One region of the Yimella sp. NH-Cas1 genome, then DNA from elsewhere that is predicted to be linked to it. Evidence: riboswitches for the same ligand, from Rfam matches in the RefSeq annotation. Region 1 holds a riboswitch; the other holds the start of a gene.
What was found. A riboswitch is a leader RNA that binds a small molecule or an ion and turns the genes downstream of it on or off. The one in region 1 is predicted to bind glycine.
Positions count from the first base shown of each region.

Region 2: it holds a riboswitch for glycine, as region 1 does, so the genes downstream of both, gcvP (aminomethyl-transferring glycine dehydrogenase) here and gcvP (aminomethyl-transferring glycine dehydrogenase) in region 1, are expected to answer to the same signal.

Region 1 covers NZ_JAKSGG010000003.1:1,495,388-1,502,651, reverse strand. The annotation lists gene MF407_RS07550 (CDP-alcohol phosphatidyltransferase family protein) at 1-442, shown strand, start outside; gene MF407_RS07545 (DUF881 domain-containing protein) at 439-1,332, shown strand; gene MF407_RS07540 (small basic family protein) at 1,329-1,661, shown strand; gene MF407_RS07535 (DUF881 domain-containing protein) at 1,658-2,434, shown strand; gene gcvH (glycine cleavage system protein GcvH) at 2,463-2,852, shown strand; gene MF407_RS07525 (FHA domain-containing protein) at 2,884-3,339, shown strand; gene MF407_RS07520 (MerR family transcriptional regulator) at 3,347-4,033, shown strand; gene MF407_RS07515 (bifunctional nuclease family protein) at 4,044-4,547, shown strand; gene MF407_RS07510 (MerR family transcriptional regulator) at 4,696-5,277, shown strand; glycine riboswitch at 5,361-5,456, shown strand; partial or broken gene gcvP (aminomethyl-transferring glycine dehydrogenase) at 5,534-7,264, shown strand, end outside.
Region 2 covers NZ_JAKSGG010000001.1:41,076-48,339, forward strand. The annotation lists gene MF407_RS00205 (glutamine synthetase family protein) at 326-1,732, shown strand; gene MF407_RS00210 (aldehyde dehydrogenase family protein) at 1,743-3,104, shown strand; gene MF407_RS00215 (3-oxoacyl-ACP reductase) at 3,196-3,963, shown strand; gene MF407_RS00220 (gamma-glutamyl-gamma-aminobutyrate hydrolase family protein) at 3,963-4,661, shown strand; gene MF407_RS00225 (GntR family transcriptional regulator) at 4,881-5,684, shown strand; glycine riboswitch at 5,824-5,920, shown strand; gene gcvP (aminomethyl-transferring glycine dehydrogenase) at 6,069-7,264, shown strand, end outside.

The sequences.
Region 1 (7,264 bases):
CCTCGACGGCAAACTCGCTCGGATGCTCGGTCAGACCTCCAAGCTCGGCCAGATGCTCGACCCGGCGGCCGACCGGCTCTACATCCTCGCGACGATCCTCGCGCTCGCCATGCGCGACATCATTCCGTGGTGGCTGGTGTGGATCCTGCTCGCACGCGAACTGTTCATCCTGTGCCTGGGTCCGATCCTGCAGCGACACCGACTGCCGCTGCCCCCGGTGTCATTCATCGGCAAATCGGCCACCTTCAACCTCATCTACGCCTTCCCGTTGGTGCTGCTCGGGGAGCAGGCCGGCGCGGTCGGTGACGTGGCGCGTCCGCTCGGTTGGGCGTTCGTCTGGTGGGGAACCGCGCTGTACTGGGTGGCGGGAATCATGTACGCGGTCCAGGTGCGTCAGATGGTGCGCGACAGCCGCGATGCGCCACAATCGGCGCGGTCATGATCAAGCTCAAACTGCCCGAACTCACTCCCGACGAGCCCGCGCCACCGCGCGACCCGGCTGCGTCGATGAGCCTGATCAACGACGTCATCCGGCATCCGTTGGATCCCTCGTACGAGGCCGAGGCCGCCAAACGGCGGGCGTCGGGCGCGCAATCGCGTCCGATGAATCGCTCGCCGTTGCTGATCCTGACGATGATCCTCATCGGGTTCGGGCTCGCGACCAGCGCCATGGCCCTGCGCGTACCACTCGGCGTCGCGGAGAAGCAGCACGATGAACTGGTCACCCGCATCAACGCCGGCCAGAAGCTGATCGACCAACGCTCGGGCACGGTCAAGACGCTCAACGCCGATATCGCTCGGCTGCAGGAGTCGGCCCTCCAGCGCGGTAATCGCACCGGCACCACCGACGACCTGCGCGAGGCCGAGGCGATCGCCGGAGCGGTCGCCGTCAAGGGCTCGGGCTTCGTGCTGACCGTGAGCGACGCCGAGAATGCCGGAACGGATGCACAGGGGGATCCGCGAACATCCGGTTCCGACACCGGACGCGTGACCTCCAGCGACCTGCAGATCGTGGTCAACGGTCTGTGGCAAGCGGGTGCGGAGGCCATCTCGATCAACGGTCAACGGATCACCTCACTCACCGCCGTCCGCTTCGCCGGCCAGGCGATTCTGGTCAATTTCCGGCCGCTGGTGCCGCCCTACGCGATCTCGGTGATCGGCCCTGGCAGCATCAAGGCCGATTTCGAGAAGAACGCCGGCGGCACCTACCTGTCCACCCTGAGCAAGGGGGTCGGCATCACCTCGAAGTTCGAGACCGACAAGAGCATCACGATTCCGGCGGCACCGTCGGTCTCGTTGAACCACGCACGTGCATTGAAGGAGAACCAGTGATTCCCGCACTCGGCCTCGTCGCCGGTCTCGTCATCGGCATCGTGCTGTCTCCGGACGTCCCGCTCTGGCTCCAGCCGTACCTGCCGATCGCGGTCATCGCAGCGCTGGACGCGGTTTTCGGGGCAGTCCGTGCGGTGCTCGACGGCATCTTCGACGACAAGGTGTTCGTCGTGTCGTTCTTGTCGAACGTGCTGGTCGCGTCGTTCATCGTCTTCCTCGGTGACCAGCTCGGGGTCGGCTCGCAACTGTCCACGGGCGTCGTGGTCGTCCTCGGACTGCGTATCTTCAGCAACGTCGCCTCCATCCGCCGACACCTCTTCCACGCATGAGCGATCCCGCCGACAAGACACCTGAACCCACCGCACCAGGTCCGGTCACCAAGCCCTCGCAGGGGTGGGGCCGGCTGGTGCGGATGGGACGTCCCCGCCTGACGAAGGCGAACCTGCTGGCCACTCTGCTCGCGATCCTGCTCGGTTTCGGCATGGTGACGCAGGTGCAGCAGTACCGGGCGTCCGGACTGGAGAACCTGCGCCAGGAGGACCTCGTCACCCTCCTGGACGGGGTCAACCAGCAGAGCGGCAAGCTCGGCACGGAGATCAACCGGTTGACCCGCACTCGCGACTCGCTGCGGGCCGGTGGCGGCGACGCGGCCGCGATCAAGGCCGCCGAGGACCGCCTCGCGGCTCTGGGCATCCTGGCCGGCACGGTTCCCGCCACCGGGCCGGGCATCGAGATGAGGATCCCCGACTCCGAACGCCGGATCCAGCCCAACAACATCCTCGACACCGTCCAGGAGCTGCGCGACGCCGGCGCGGAGGCGATCCAGATCAACGACGTCCGCGTGGTCGCGAGCACCTGGTTCGGGCTGTCGATGGAGGGTCAGCTGATCGTCGACGGCAAGACGATCGCGGCCCCGTACATCGTGCGCGCCATCGGCGATCCGCACACCGTGTCCACCGCGTTGGCGATCCCCGGAGGTGTCCTGGAGACGTTGCGGCAGTTGGGAATTCCCGCCACAGTGCAGAGGAAGACGTCAATTGCGGTGACCGCATTGCGGCCCGCGAGCGAGCCTGGATACGCTCAGCCGGAAACATCCGAGTAAACCCAGTGCGCTGTCCACAAGGAGCATGATGAGCGACCTCGAGTACCCCGCCGACCTGCGTTACACCAGCGACCACGAGTGGGTGAAGGACCAGGGCAACGGCGTCGTGCGCATCGGCATCACCGCTTTCGCACAGGACGCACTGGGCGACGTCGTCTACGTGAGCCTGCCGGGTGTCGGCGACACCGTCACCGCAGGTGACTCGTGCGGCGAGGTCGAGTCGACGAAGTCGGTGAGCGATCTGTACGCCCCGGTCGAGGGTGAGGTCACGGCGGTCAACGAGCAGTTGGACGCCACGCCGGAGCTGGTCAACTCCGACCCGTACGGTGAGGGCTGGATGTACGAGCTGAGGCTCGCCGACGCTTCGTCCGTGAACGACCTGCAGGACGTCGAGGCGTACAAATCGTCGCTCAACTGAGCACATTCCTTCGATCGATTAGGCTTCGAGGATGAACGATCAGCAGTACCCAGGCAACGGCCAGCCGGCCGGTGACGCCACCGCGCGCTTCACCGTCGGCGGCGACGCTGTCGTGCCGGCTGAGTTCGTCGGCGAGTTGCGTCTTTCGCAGTCCGACCAGGCGATGGTCGATGCGCTGCGCCCGGGCACCGCTTTGCTGATCGCGATGCGTGGCCCCAACGCCGGCGCGCGTTTCCTGCTCGACGACGAAGAGGTCGGCAGCGGACGCCACACCGACAGCGACATCTTTCTCGACGACGTCACCGTGTCTCGCCGCCACGCGGTGTTCCGTCGCGGTGAGCACGGCTACAGCGTGGTCGACGTGGGGTCGCTCAACGGCACCTACGTCAACGGCGACATCACCGACGCAGCCGAGCTGCGCAGTGGCGACGAGGTGCAGATCGGCAAGTTCCGGTTCGTCTACTTCGGCGCGCCCACCGGCGCGTGAACGGGTCGTGACCGACCCCGCCCAGCAGCCGGCACTGTCGATCGGTGCGGTCCTGAAGCAGTTGCAGGACGAGTTCCCCGATCTGTCCCTGTCGAAAGTGCGCTTTCTGGACGCACAGGGCGTAGTCAGCCCGCAGCGTGCGGGCAGCGGGTACCGGCGCTACACCCAGCGAGACGTCGAGCGACTGCGCTTCGTGCTGCGGTGTCAGCGCGACCGTTTCTGGCCGTTGAAGGTCATCAGGGAAGCCCTGGATGCCTTCGACCGCGGACTGGAGCCCGCGCCGGTCGAAGGTCGCCCGTCGGTTCCGGCTGTCCAGGATGACTCCTCTGTGCCGAGCGTCGCCGACCTGGTCGGGGGACAGGCGCACGACCTACGCCTCTCCGCGGACGAGGTGTGCTCTGCCACCGCACTCGACCACAAGGCGCTGAACGGGCTGGCCGACTTCGGCCTCCTGAAGCCCGACGCAGACGGCTACTACGACGCGAACGGTCTGCAGATCGCGCGTGCCGCGTCCGCCCTGCTGGCGCACGGCATCGATGCACGTCACCTGCGTCCCTTCCGGTTGGCGGCCGACCGCGAACTCTCTCTCGTGCAGCAATTGACCTTCGGCCCGGGCGACACTCAGCCCGCCGAGGTCGTGCGCGAATGTCTCGCGTTGCACCTTGCTCTCGTCCGAGCAGGCTTGCAGGGGTAGCGTTGACCTCGTGAAACAGGTCGAGGTCATGGGCGTACGGGTCGAGATGCCGACGAACAAGCCGATCGTGATCCTGCGCGAGGCCGACGGCAACCGGTGCGTTCCGATCTGGATCGGTGCGCCCGAAGCTGCGGCGATCGCTCATGTCATGGAGGGTGTGGAACCGCCGCGCCCGCTCACGCATGACCTGCTGCTCAGTGTGATGGAGACGTTGGGCGCCCGCCTGGGGCACGTCGACATCACCTCGATGGACGAAGGCGTCTTCTACGCCGAACTCGTCCTGGCCGACGGCCGCCGCATCGACGCCCGTAGCTCGGACGCCATCGCGCTCGCACTGCGAGCCGAAGCCCCCGTCTACGTCGACGACTCCATCCTCGAGGAGATCGGCGTCGCAATGGAATTCGAGGAAGAGGACGAGGTCGAGAAGTTCCGCGAGTTCCTCGACAACGTCTCGGCCGAGGACTTCGAGGACGACGGCGAGGAATCCGGCGGGCCCGAGGGCGGCAAGGATTAACTATGAACTACATGTTGAAGGTTTCGACCGACCTGAAGTTCACCCGCGACACGCCGAGCGACTTCGTTGACGCTCGTGGGGGTCGGTCGTACCTTCAATCCCAGGCACGCGCAGGCGTGCAGTTGACATTCACGAGGAAGAGGTAGCCATGGCACGCGCAGATGTGCAGCCCGAAGGCTCCCGGGCTCCGGCTCCGCTGGAAGCTCCCGTCGTCGACGGCATCGACCTGCCGGACGACGAGCAGCTGGGCTACCGCGGTCCCGCAGCCTGCCGCGCGGCCGGCGTCACCTACCGCCAACTCGACTACTGGGCCCGCACCGGCTTGGTCGAGCCGTCGGTGCGCAACCCGTCCGGATCGGGCAACCACCGGCTCTACAGCTTTCGCGACATCCTGGTGCTCAAGGTCGTCAAGCGGTTGCTCGACACCGGTGTGTCCCTGCAGCAGATCCGTATTGCCGTCGCCGCACTGCGCGACCACGGTGTCGACGACCTGGCCACTATCACCTTGATGTCCGATGGTGCGAGCGTCTACGAGTGCACCTCCGACGACCAGGTCATCGACCTGATGCGCGGCGGCCAGGGCGTCTTCGGTATCGCGCTGGGCTCGGTCTGGCGCGAGGTCGAAGGCTCGCTGTCCGAGTTGCCGTCCGAGCGTCCCGACGCCGAGACGATCGCCGACCATCCCGGTGACGAGCTGCGCGGACGTCGCGAACGCCGCGCGGCGGTCTGAGGACCCCCTCGCCGGACACGTCGAACAACAGCAACCAGCACCGGGCGCCTCGAGCGCCCGGTGCTATTTTGTTGCCCAGCTCACGACACCGGGCGGGAGAGTCCCCCGCCGCAGTGGTGGTGGCGCCGAAGGTGCAATTCTCCCCAGAACCTCTCAGGCCACCGGACCGCCCGGACGAGGCGAATCTGAAGGCAAGCGCCGACAGATGGGGAGGCGAACCCGTACCTCGCCCCGAAGGAAGAGCATGACGCACAGCATGTCGAGTTCGACGCCGGATTTCGTCGGTCGCCACATCGGTCCCTCGCAGGAGGAGCTGGAAGAGATGTTGCAGGCCATCGGGTACGCCGACGTGGAGGCTCTGGTCGACAAGGCGATCCCGCAGACGATCCGCACCTCGGACGCGCTGGCGGTCGAGGCCGCCACCAGCGAGGCGGCGGTCATCGCCGAACTCCGCGAGAAGGCGAGCCGCAACCGCGTGCTCACCTCGATGATCGGTCTGGGTTACTACGGCACGCACACGCCGGGCGTCATCCGCCGCAACATCCTGGAGAACCCGGCCTGGTACACCGCGTACACGCCCTACCAGCCCGAGATCTCCCAGGGACGGCTGGAGGCGCTGCTCAACTTCCAGACCGTCGTGGCCGACCTGACGGGCCTGACCACGTCGTCCGCCAGCCTGTTGGACGAGGGCACGGCCGTCGCCGAGGCGATGGCGCTGATGCACCGAGCCACCCGCGCCAAGGACGACTCCGTTCTGCTCATCGACGCACAGGTGCTGCCGCAGTCCATCGCGGTGACCGAGACCAGAGCCGACGCTGTCGGCATCGACGTCGTCATCGCCGACCTGCGCAAGGTCACGTCCGCGAAGGACCTCGAAGAGTTCGCCGGTGGCCGCAAGGTGTTCGGCGTCGTCGTCCAGTACCCGTCCGCGAACGGCGAGATCGTCGACTGGAGCAACGTGGCCTCCGCCGCGCACGACGCCGGTGCGCTCGTGACCGCTGCGGCCGACCTGCTCGCGCTCACCTTGCTGAAGTCGCCGGGGGGTGGGGCGCCGACATCGCTGTCGGCACGAGCCAGCGCTTCGGTGTGCCCATGGGGTTCGGTGGCCCGCACGCCGGTTACATGAGCGTGCGCGAAGGTCTCGAACGCAATCTGCCTGGACGCCTGGTCGGAGTCTCTGTCGACGCCGACGGCGCCCAGGCCTTCCGTCTTGCGCTGCAGACCCGCGAACAGCACATCCGCCGCGAGAAGGCGACCAGCAACATCTGCACCGCACAGGTACTGCTCGCCGTGATGGCGTCGATGTACGCCGTCTACCACGGCCCGGACGGGCTGCGCCGCATCGCGCGCTCCGTGCACGGCAAGGCCGTCGGTCTGGCCGCGGCGCTGCGTGCCGGGGGCGTGGAACTGGTCGCCGACAGCTTCTTCGACACCGTCACCGCGGTGGTGAACGGCAGCGCCGACGGTGTCGTCGAGGCAGCCCGTGAGCGCGGTATCAACGTGTGGCGGGTCGATGCCGACCACGTGAGCGTCAGCGTCGACGAGACCACCACCGAGCCCGAACTCGCTGCTGTCGCAGCAGCTTTCGGCGTGAATGCGCCAGTGCCCGCCGATGGTGAGCCGACATGGGCCAAGAGCCTGGTGCGCGAGTCGGAGTTCCTTGAGCACCCGGTGTTCAACACTCACCACAGCGAGACCGAGATGCTGCGCTACTTGCGTGGGCTCGCCGATCGCGACTACGCGCTCGACCGCGGGATGATCCCGCTCGGTTCGTGCACCATGAAGCTCAACGCCACCACCGAGATGGAGGCGGTCACCTGGCCGGAGTTCGCGAACCTGCACCCGTTCGCGCCGGCCGAGCAGACCGAGGGCATCCGTGAACTCATCGACGAGCTGGAGCAGTGGCTGTGTGCCATCACCGGGTACGACTCGGTGTCGCTGCAGCCGAACGCCGGATCGCAGGGTGAGTTCGCCGGTCTGCTGGCGA
Region 2 (7,264 bases), on a different contig from region 1:
TCCATGGTCGCAATGGACCGCAGTCAGGCCAAGCCGGCCGCGAGCGGTCCTTGGGACCTCCTCGACTGCAACACGGCGAGGCGGGCACGTCAGCGCAGGCGAAGCCCGGGATGGCGGGGTAGTTCGGGCATCTTGCGAGGGCTGGCACAGCTCGTGTCCTGAGACTAAATCTGGAGCTGAACTCGGTTTGCTAGGACTCACCATTGGCGCGCTTACCGACCATTAGTCGTTGACGCTCGTTCTTGTACCTGAAACACTGTTGGATCGAACACGATGGGAACGCGCCGCGTTCGGACCCCTCAATGGTGTGTTACACGGCCATTGCTTGACGGACAAGCGACGCAGGCCTGCTTACGAAAGGGATGGCTTAGTGACACGGCGAAACGCGCGGCTCTTAAGCGCAGACGAACTCGTAGCCCGTATTGAGGCGGACCTGATCGACACGGTGATCGTGGCGTTCACGGACATGCAGGGACGGCTCCTGGGCAAACGCTTCCACGGTCGGTACTTCGTGGATGTGGTTGCAAAGCATGGCACCGAGGGGTGTAACTACCTACTCAGTGTAGACGTTGATATGAACACGGTTGAGGGATACGCCATGAGCTCGTGGGAAAAGGGCTACGGAGACATGGAGTTCGCCCTCGACTTCGACACAATCCGCGTTCTTAAGCATCTGCCAAAGACCGCGATCATCCAGTGCGACCTAACGTGGCTCGACGAGAGTCCCGTGATCCAGTCGCCACGCACGATCCTCAAAGCGCAGGTTGAGAAGGCAACGCAAGCCGGCTACGTCGCCAAAGCGGGTACCGAGCTGGAGTTCATCGTCTTCGATACAACCTACGAAGAGGCCTGGTCGTCGAACTACCGGGATCTGACACCTTCTAACCAGTACAACGTGGACTATTCGATCCTCGGCACTTCTCGCGTCGAGCCACTCCTACGCGACATCCGTAACACGATGTACGCGGCGGGCATGGATGTTGAATGCGCGAAGGGGGAATGCAACTTCGGTCAACATGAGATCGGCTTCTTGTACGACGATGTCGTTGCTACCGCCGACAACCACTCGGTATACAAGACCGCCGCCAAGGAGATCGCCGCGCAGCACGGCCAAGCGCTGACGTTTATGGCTAAGTATAACGAGCGTGAAGGCAACTCCTGCCACATCCACCTGTCGCTGCGTGGCTTGGAGGACGAGATCGTGTTCTGGCGCGACGGCGCCCGCACACCGCTCTACGACCAATTCATCGCGGGGGTCCTAACGATGATGCGAGACTTTACGTTGCTGTACGCGCCGAACGTCAATTCATACAAACGTTTCGCCGACGGTTCTTTCGCCCCGACCACCGTTGCGTGGGGACTCGACAACCGCTCCTGCGCGATCCGGTTGGTGGGGAAGGGAGCGGGGGCGCGGATGGAGAACCGCGTGCCTGGCGGTGACGCGAACCCATACCTAGCTCTCGCGGCGATGCTGGGCGCTGGCCTCTACGGCATCGAGCACAAGTTGGAACTCGAGCCGGAGTTGACCGGAAACGCGTACACCTCCGACAAGCCAAAGGTCCCGAACACCCTGCGTGAAGCGCGCGACGCCTTCACCACGTCGGCGGCCGCCAGGCAGATTCTCGGCGACGAAGTTGTCGATCACTACACCACCATGGCCGACGTCGAACTCAAGGCCTTTGAAGCGTCCGTCACCGACTGGGAGCTGCGTCGCAGCTTCGAACGCATGTAAGGGAGCCCCCGTGAGCGACACATATACCGTGGTGAACCCTGCGACTGAACAGGCCGTCGCAGATGTGCAAATGGCCGACCTCGCGGCCGTTGATGCCGCAATAGACCGAGCGGCCGCAGCCCTGCCAGCCTGGCGGGCCATCACGCCTGGGGAGCGCGCCACTCTGCTGCGTCGATTTGCTTCGGTTGTCGATGCGCACGTGGAGGAACTTGCCGAACTCGAAGTACGCAATTCCGGCCACACGTGGGGCAACGCGGTGTGGGAAGCGGGCAACGTCCGCGACGTGCTCAACTACTACTCGGCGAGTCCAGAACGTCTGACTGGACACCAGATTCCCGTGGGTGGTGGTGTCGACATAACTTTCCACGAGCCGCTTGGTGTCGTCGGCATCATCGTGCCGTGGAATTTCCCGATGCCTATCGCGGCCTGGGGTTTCGGTCCTGCGCTGGCGGCCGGCAACACCGTCGTCCTTAAACCGGCCGAGCTGACTCCGCTGACCGCCATCCGTCTGGGTGAGTTGGCGCTGATGGCCGGCCTGCCTGAGGGCGTTCTTACGATCGTGCCCGGACGAGGATCGATTGTGGGTGAGCGGTTCGTGACCCACCCGACCGTTCGGAAGGTATGCTTCACCGGCTCGACGGGGGTCGGTAAACGCATCATGGCTGGCTGCGCCGACCAAGTGAAGCGCGTGACGCTCGAGCTTGGCGGTAAGAGCGCCAACATCGTGTTTGCGGACGCCGACCTAGCTAAGGCCGCGGCAGCTGCGCCGTCCGCAGTGTTCGACAATGCTGGGCAGGATTGCTGCGCCCGCTCTCGCATCCTTGTGGAGCGCTCCGCCTACGACGAGTTCGTATCGCTGCTCGAACCGGCCGTGCAGGGCGTCAAGGTACTCGACCCCTCTGATCGCTCCAGCGAAATGGGCCCCCTCATTTCGGCGGCACAGAAGGCCACCGTGCAGGGCTACGTCGACGACGTTGAGGTAGCTTTTTCCGGCTCGCGCCCCGACGGCCCCGGGTTTTGGTTCGCACCGACGGTCGTCTTGACGGACGATCCAAGCGAGCGCATCTGGCGCGATGAGGTGTTCGGTCCGGTCGTGGCGGTGATGCCCTTTGACGACGAGGCGCAGGCAGTTCAACTCGCCAACGACACCGAGTTTGGTTTGTCCGGGTCGATTTTCACGCGGGACGTCGGTCGGGCGCTGCGAGTATCGCGCGCCGTCGAGGCCGGAAACCTGAGCATCAACTCTCATTCGGCCGTGCGCTACTGGACACCGTTCGGCGGGTTCAAGCAATCCGGTCTGGGCCGCGAGCTCGGTCCCGACGCGCCCCACTCGTTCACTGAGGTCAAGAACGTCTTCATCAGTAACGAGTAGTTGGACCCCACCGGCGAGCGGAAGTTGGCGTTCGCCCCTCACGCAACCGTCTCCCCATTATTGGATGATCATCGAAAAGGAAGTGGAAGTCATGGCAGGACGCATCGAAGGCAAGGTCGCCGTCGTTACCGGGGGTTGCTCCGGCATCGGCCTTGCGGTCGTGCAGAGGTTCGCTGCAGAGGGCGCGAAGGTGGTCATCGGCGACGTCGACGACGTAAAGGGGCCCACGATCGCTGAGCAGGTCGGCGGCACCTACGTGCACGTGGACGTTACAGACAAGCGGCAAGTCGACGCACTGTTCAAGACGGCGTTCACCACCTACGGATCGGTGGACATCGCGTTTAACAACGCCGGGATCTCGCCGCCGGAGGACGCCTCGATCCTCGACACCGAACTGGAGGCGTGGAAGCGGGTCCAGGAGGTCAATCTGACCAGCGTTTACCTGTGCTGCAAGGCCGCGCTGCCCTACATGCTCGAGCAGAAAAGCGGCTCCATCATCAACACCGCCTCGTTCGTCGCCGTGATGGGTGCGGCTACGTCGCAGATCTCGTACTCGGCGTCGAAGGGCGGTGTGCTGTCGATGTCGCGCGAATTGGGTGTGCAATTCGCTCGCGAGGGCGTGAGAGTTAACGCGCTGTGTCCAGGACCGGTCAACACGCCCTTGCTGCAGGAACTGTTCGCAACGGACCCGGAGCGTGCCCAGCGCCGACTGGTACACGTTCCGCTCGGCCGGTTTGCTGAGCCCGCGGAGATGGCCAATGCTGTTTTGTTCTTGGCCTCCGACGAGTCAAGCTTTATCACCGCCTCTACCTTCTTGGTGGACGGCGGCATTTCAGGCGCCTACGTTACCCCTGTGTGATGCACCCGGTCATCGGCATATCTGCCGCTCGTGAAACCTCGCAATGGGGGGTGTGGGACGAAGTAGCGGACGTTCTGCCCGCAAGCTATTCGCAGTCTGTGGAACGGGCTGGCGGGGCGCCAGTGCTGCTCCCGCCGAGCGTCCCGCGGGTAGCCGCATCGGTGGTACGTCGGCTGGACGGGCTCGTGATCGCCGGGGGCCCCGACGTGCAGCCGATGAGGTACGGGGAACGGCCGCACGAGCGGACTATGGGCTGGCGCGAGGACCGTGACGCGTGGGAGCTCGCCCTCCTCGACGAAGCCGCCAGGATCAACCTGCCCGTGCTAGGCATCTGCCGAGGCATGCAACTCATGGCGGTGCACGCTGGGGGAGTGCTTGAACAGCATGTGCCTGACCGCGTCGGCTCACAGCAGCACTCGCCGGGTGGGAACTCGTACGGCGACATCGCGGTTGACATCGTTGTCGCCAGCCGACTGGCTCGAGCTATAGGGGCGCGGGGCGCCGTGAGGTGTCACCACCATCAAGCGGTCAGCGCCCATCCGGGCTTCGAACCAGTCGCCTGGGCCGCCGACGGAACCCTGGAGGCGATGGAGGACCCGCAACACCCGTTCCGGCTTGCAGTGCAATGGCACCCGGAGACCCAGGAGGACGCGGGCTTGTTCAGGGCATTGGTCGCAGCCGCGGCGGCGGCTCCTTGATCGGCGTCCTGGTCGCGGTGCGTTCACTCGTCCAGCGAACCAGCTTGACGGGCCCCACGCGCCCTCCTCGCTCCACGGCTCGGCTGGTAGACGTTCGGTGTGCGGCTCAGACGATGGACGATGCTGCGGGAGCGCCGCCCTGCCACGTGAGACCTGCGTTAAGTATTTCCGGGAGCATTAGCGAGCGATGGCACCAAGGTCGCGACTATGGTGACCGAAATGAATGACGAGTCCGCCAACGAGGCCCTGCTCCGACCGGTGCGGTCGGGCAATGTCTTTGAAGAGACCGTCAACCGGCTATTGCAGCTGGTGTGGCTTGGCGTGTACGAGCCCGGTGACGCCCTGCCGCCCGAGCGGGAACTCGCAAGTAAACTGGGAGTGGGCAGGGACACCGTCCGGCAGGCGATCAAGTCACTATCGGACGCGGAATACTTCACCACCAAGCGCGGACGGTACGGAGGGACGTTTTTCGCAGACACGGTGCCGAGGCGCCACTCGACGGTGTCGAGACGTGTGTGGACGCCAGCGGACATTGCTGACCTGCTCGGCATGCGTGAAGTCCTCGAGGTTGGGGCCATCCGGTTGGCTTCGAGGCGAACCCTGACGGCTGTGGAGCGCGACGTGCTGTGGATGCGTCTCAGTGAGGTTGAGCAGGCCGGACCGGACGATTATCGAAGGCTGGACTCTCGCCTGCACCTGACTTTTGCAGAACTGGCAGGGGTACGAACGTTGACCCCACTGTTAGCCGACAACCGTATGGCGCTCAACGAACTGCTCGATCAGATACCGCTGCTCGGCCCCAACATTGCGCACTCCAACCACCAGCACCGTGCCGCCGCGATGGCCGTGCTGACAGGCGACGAGTCAGGCGCAGCCGGAGCAATGCAAGAACACCTGTCGGGGACGGCGGCCCTTCTCCATGGGTTCCTGGACGGGGCGCCGACGCGCCAGGGCAACGAGGATCGCGACGCGACCGATCTTGTTGAGACCGGTCCCCATGGGCCGCCCGGGCTCCCCTCCTAACGCACCCTGTCGACGTGTCCTTACAGCTTGACCCACCAGGGTCGCGATACTTTCGCTGAGCTCCATCCCGTGGTCCGTTGACATCACTCGGTGCCACGACTACGTTCTAGACTTAGATAACTGAAGACTATTCGCCGCTTGAACCACAGCGGGAGAGTCCTTCCTCTACTCGAGGGGGGCGCCGAAGGAGCAACTCTCCCCGAGAATCTCTCAGGCCCCGTTACCGCTGTCGTGAGGCGAACTCTGGAAAGTCAGGACTAGTGTCCTGCACCCACGGTGCAAGTTGCCCACTCGGCAGCGAAGCTCTCAGGTTTTCCGATGACAGAGCGGGGAGGCCACCCACCAGGTGTCGCATTCGCGGCCCTAGGACCAGGAGCCTCTGCTATGACATCGTTGAGTGCAGACGACTACGACCGCGGTTTTGTTGGTCGTCACATCGGTATTGACGCCGAAAGTCGCGCCAAAATGCTCGCCGAGATCGGTTTTCCGGATCTGGACAGCTTGATCGACACGGCTGTCCCTGGGAAGATCCGCACCACCAGCGGTCTTCGTCTGCCGGAACCGGCCACGGAGGCCGAAGCGGCCGGAGAACTGGCGACCCTTGCGGGAAGCAATGTCGTTTCGGTGCCAATGATCGGTCTCGGCTATTACCCATCGCTTACCCCAGCGGTGATCCGGCGCAACGTGCTTGAGGATCCGGCCTGGTACACGGCCTACACCCCTTACCAACCCGAAGTCAGCCAAGGCCGACTTGAGGCGCTGCTGAACTTCCAGACGATGGTCGGCGATCTGACGGGTCTGCCCATGTCCAATGCCTCCCTTTTGGACGAGTCCACTGCAGTGGCGGAGGCCGTTATGGTCATGCGCCGCGGATCGACGTCAAAGTCCAGCAAGGTGCTGGTCGACACGGACACGTTGCCGCAAACCCTCGACATTCTTCGGACACGCGCCACGGCAGTTGGAGTGGAGGTCGTCGAAGTCGACGTTACCCAGCCGCTGCCGAAGGATGACTTCTTCGGCCTAGTTGTCTCCTACCCCGGCGCCTCCGGAGCGGTCCGTGACCACCGGCACCTCGTGCGCAGCGCGCAGGACCGCGGCGCCCTAGTCACCATCGCCGCCGACCTTCTGGCCCTGACCATGTTTCTCTCGCCGGGAGAGTGCGGCGCCGATATTGCGGTCGGATCAACCCAGCGCTTCGGGGTGCCGTTGTTCTACGGTGGCCCTCACGCCGGTTACATCGCGGTGCGTGACGGGCTGCAACGTCACCTTCCCGGACGATTGGTAGGTGTCTCTCGGGACAGCGACGGGAAGCCCGCGTACCGCCTGTCGCTGCAAACGCGAGAGCAGCACATCCGTCGCGACAAGGCGACCTCCAACATCTGCACCGCCCAAGTGCTGCTGGCCGTCGTAGCTTCCATGTACGCGGTCTACCACGGCCCTGTCGGGCTGAGACGAATCGCGGAACGGGTCCACGCCCATGCCAACGCCATCGAAAGCGGGCTCCGAGAAGTTGGTATACCGGTCGTACATGGCGCTTACTTCGATACCTTGCTGGTGCGCGTCCCGGGCCATGCCGACGA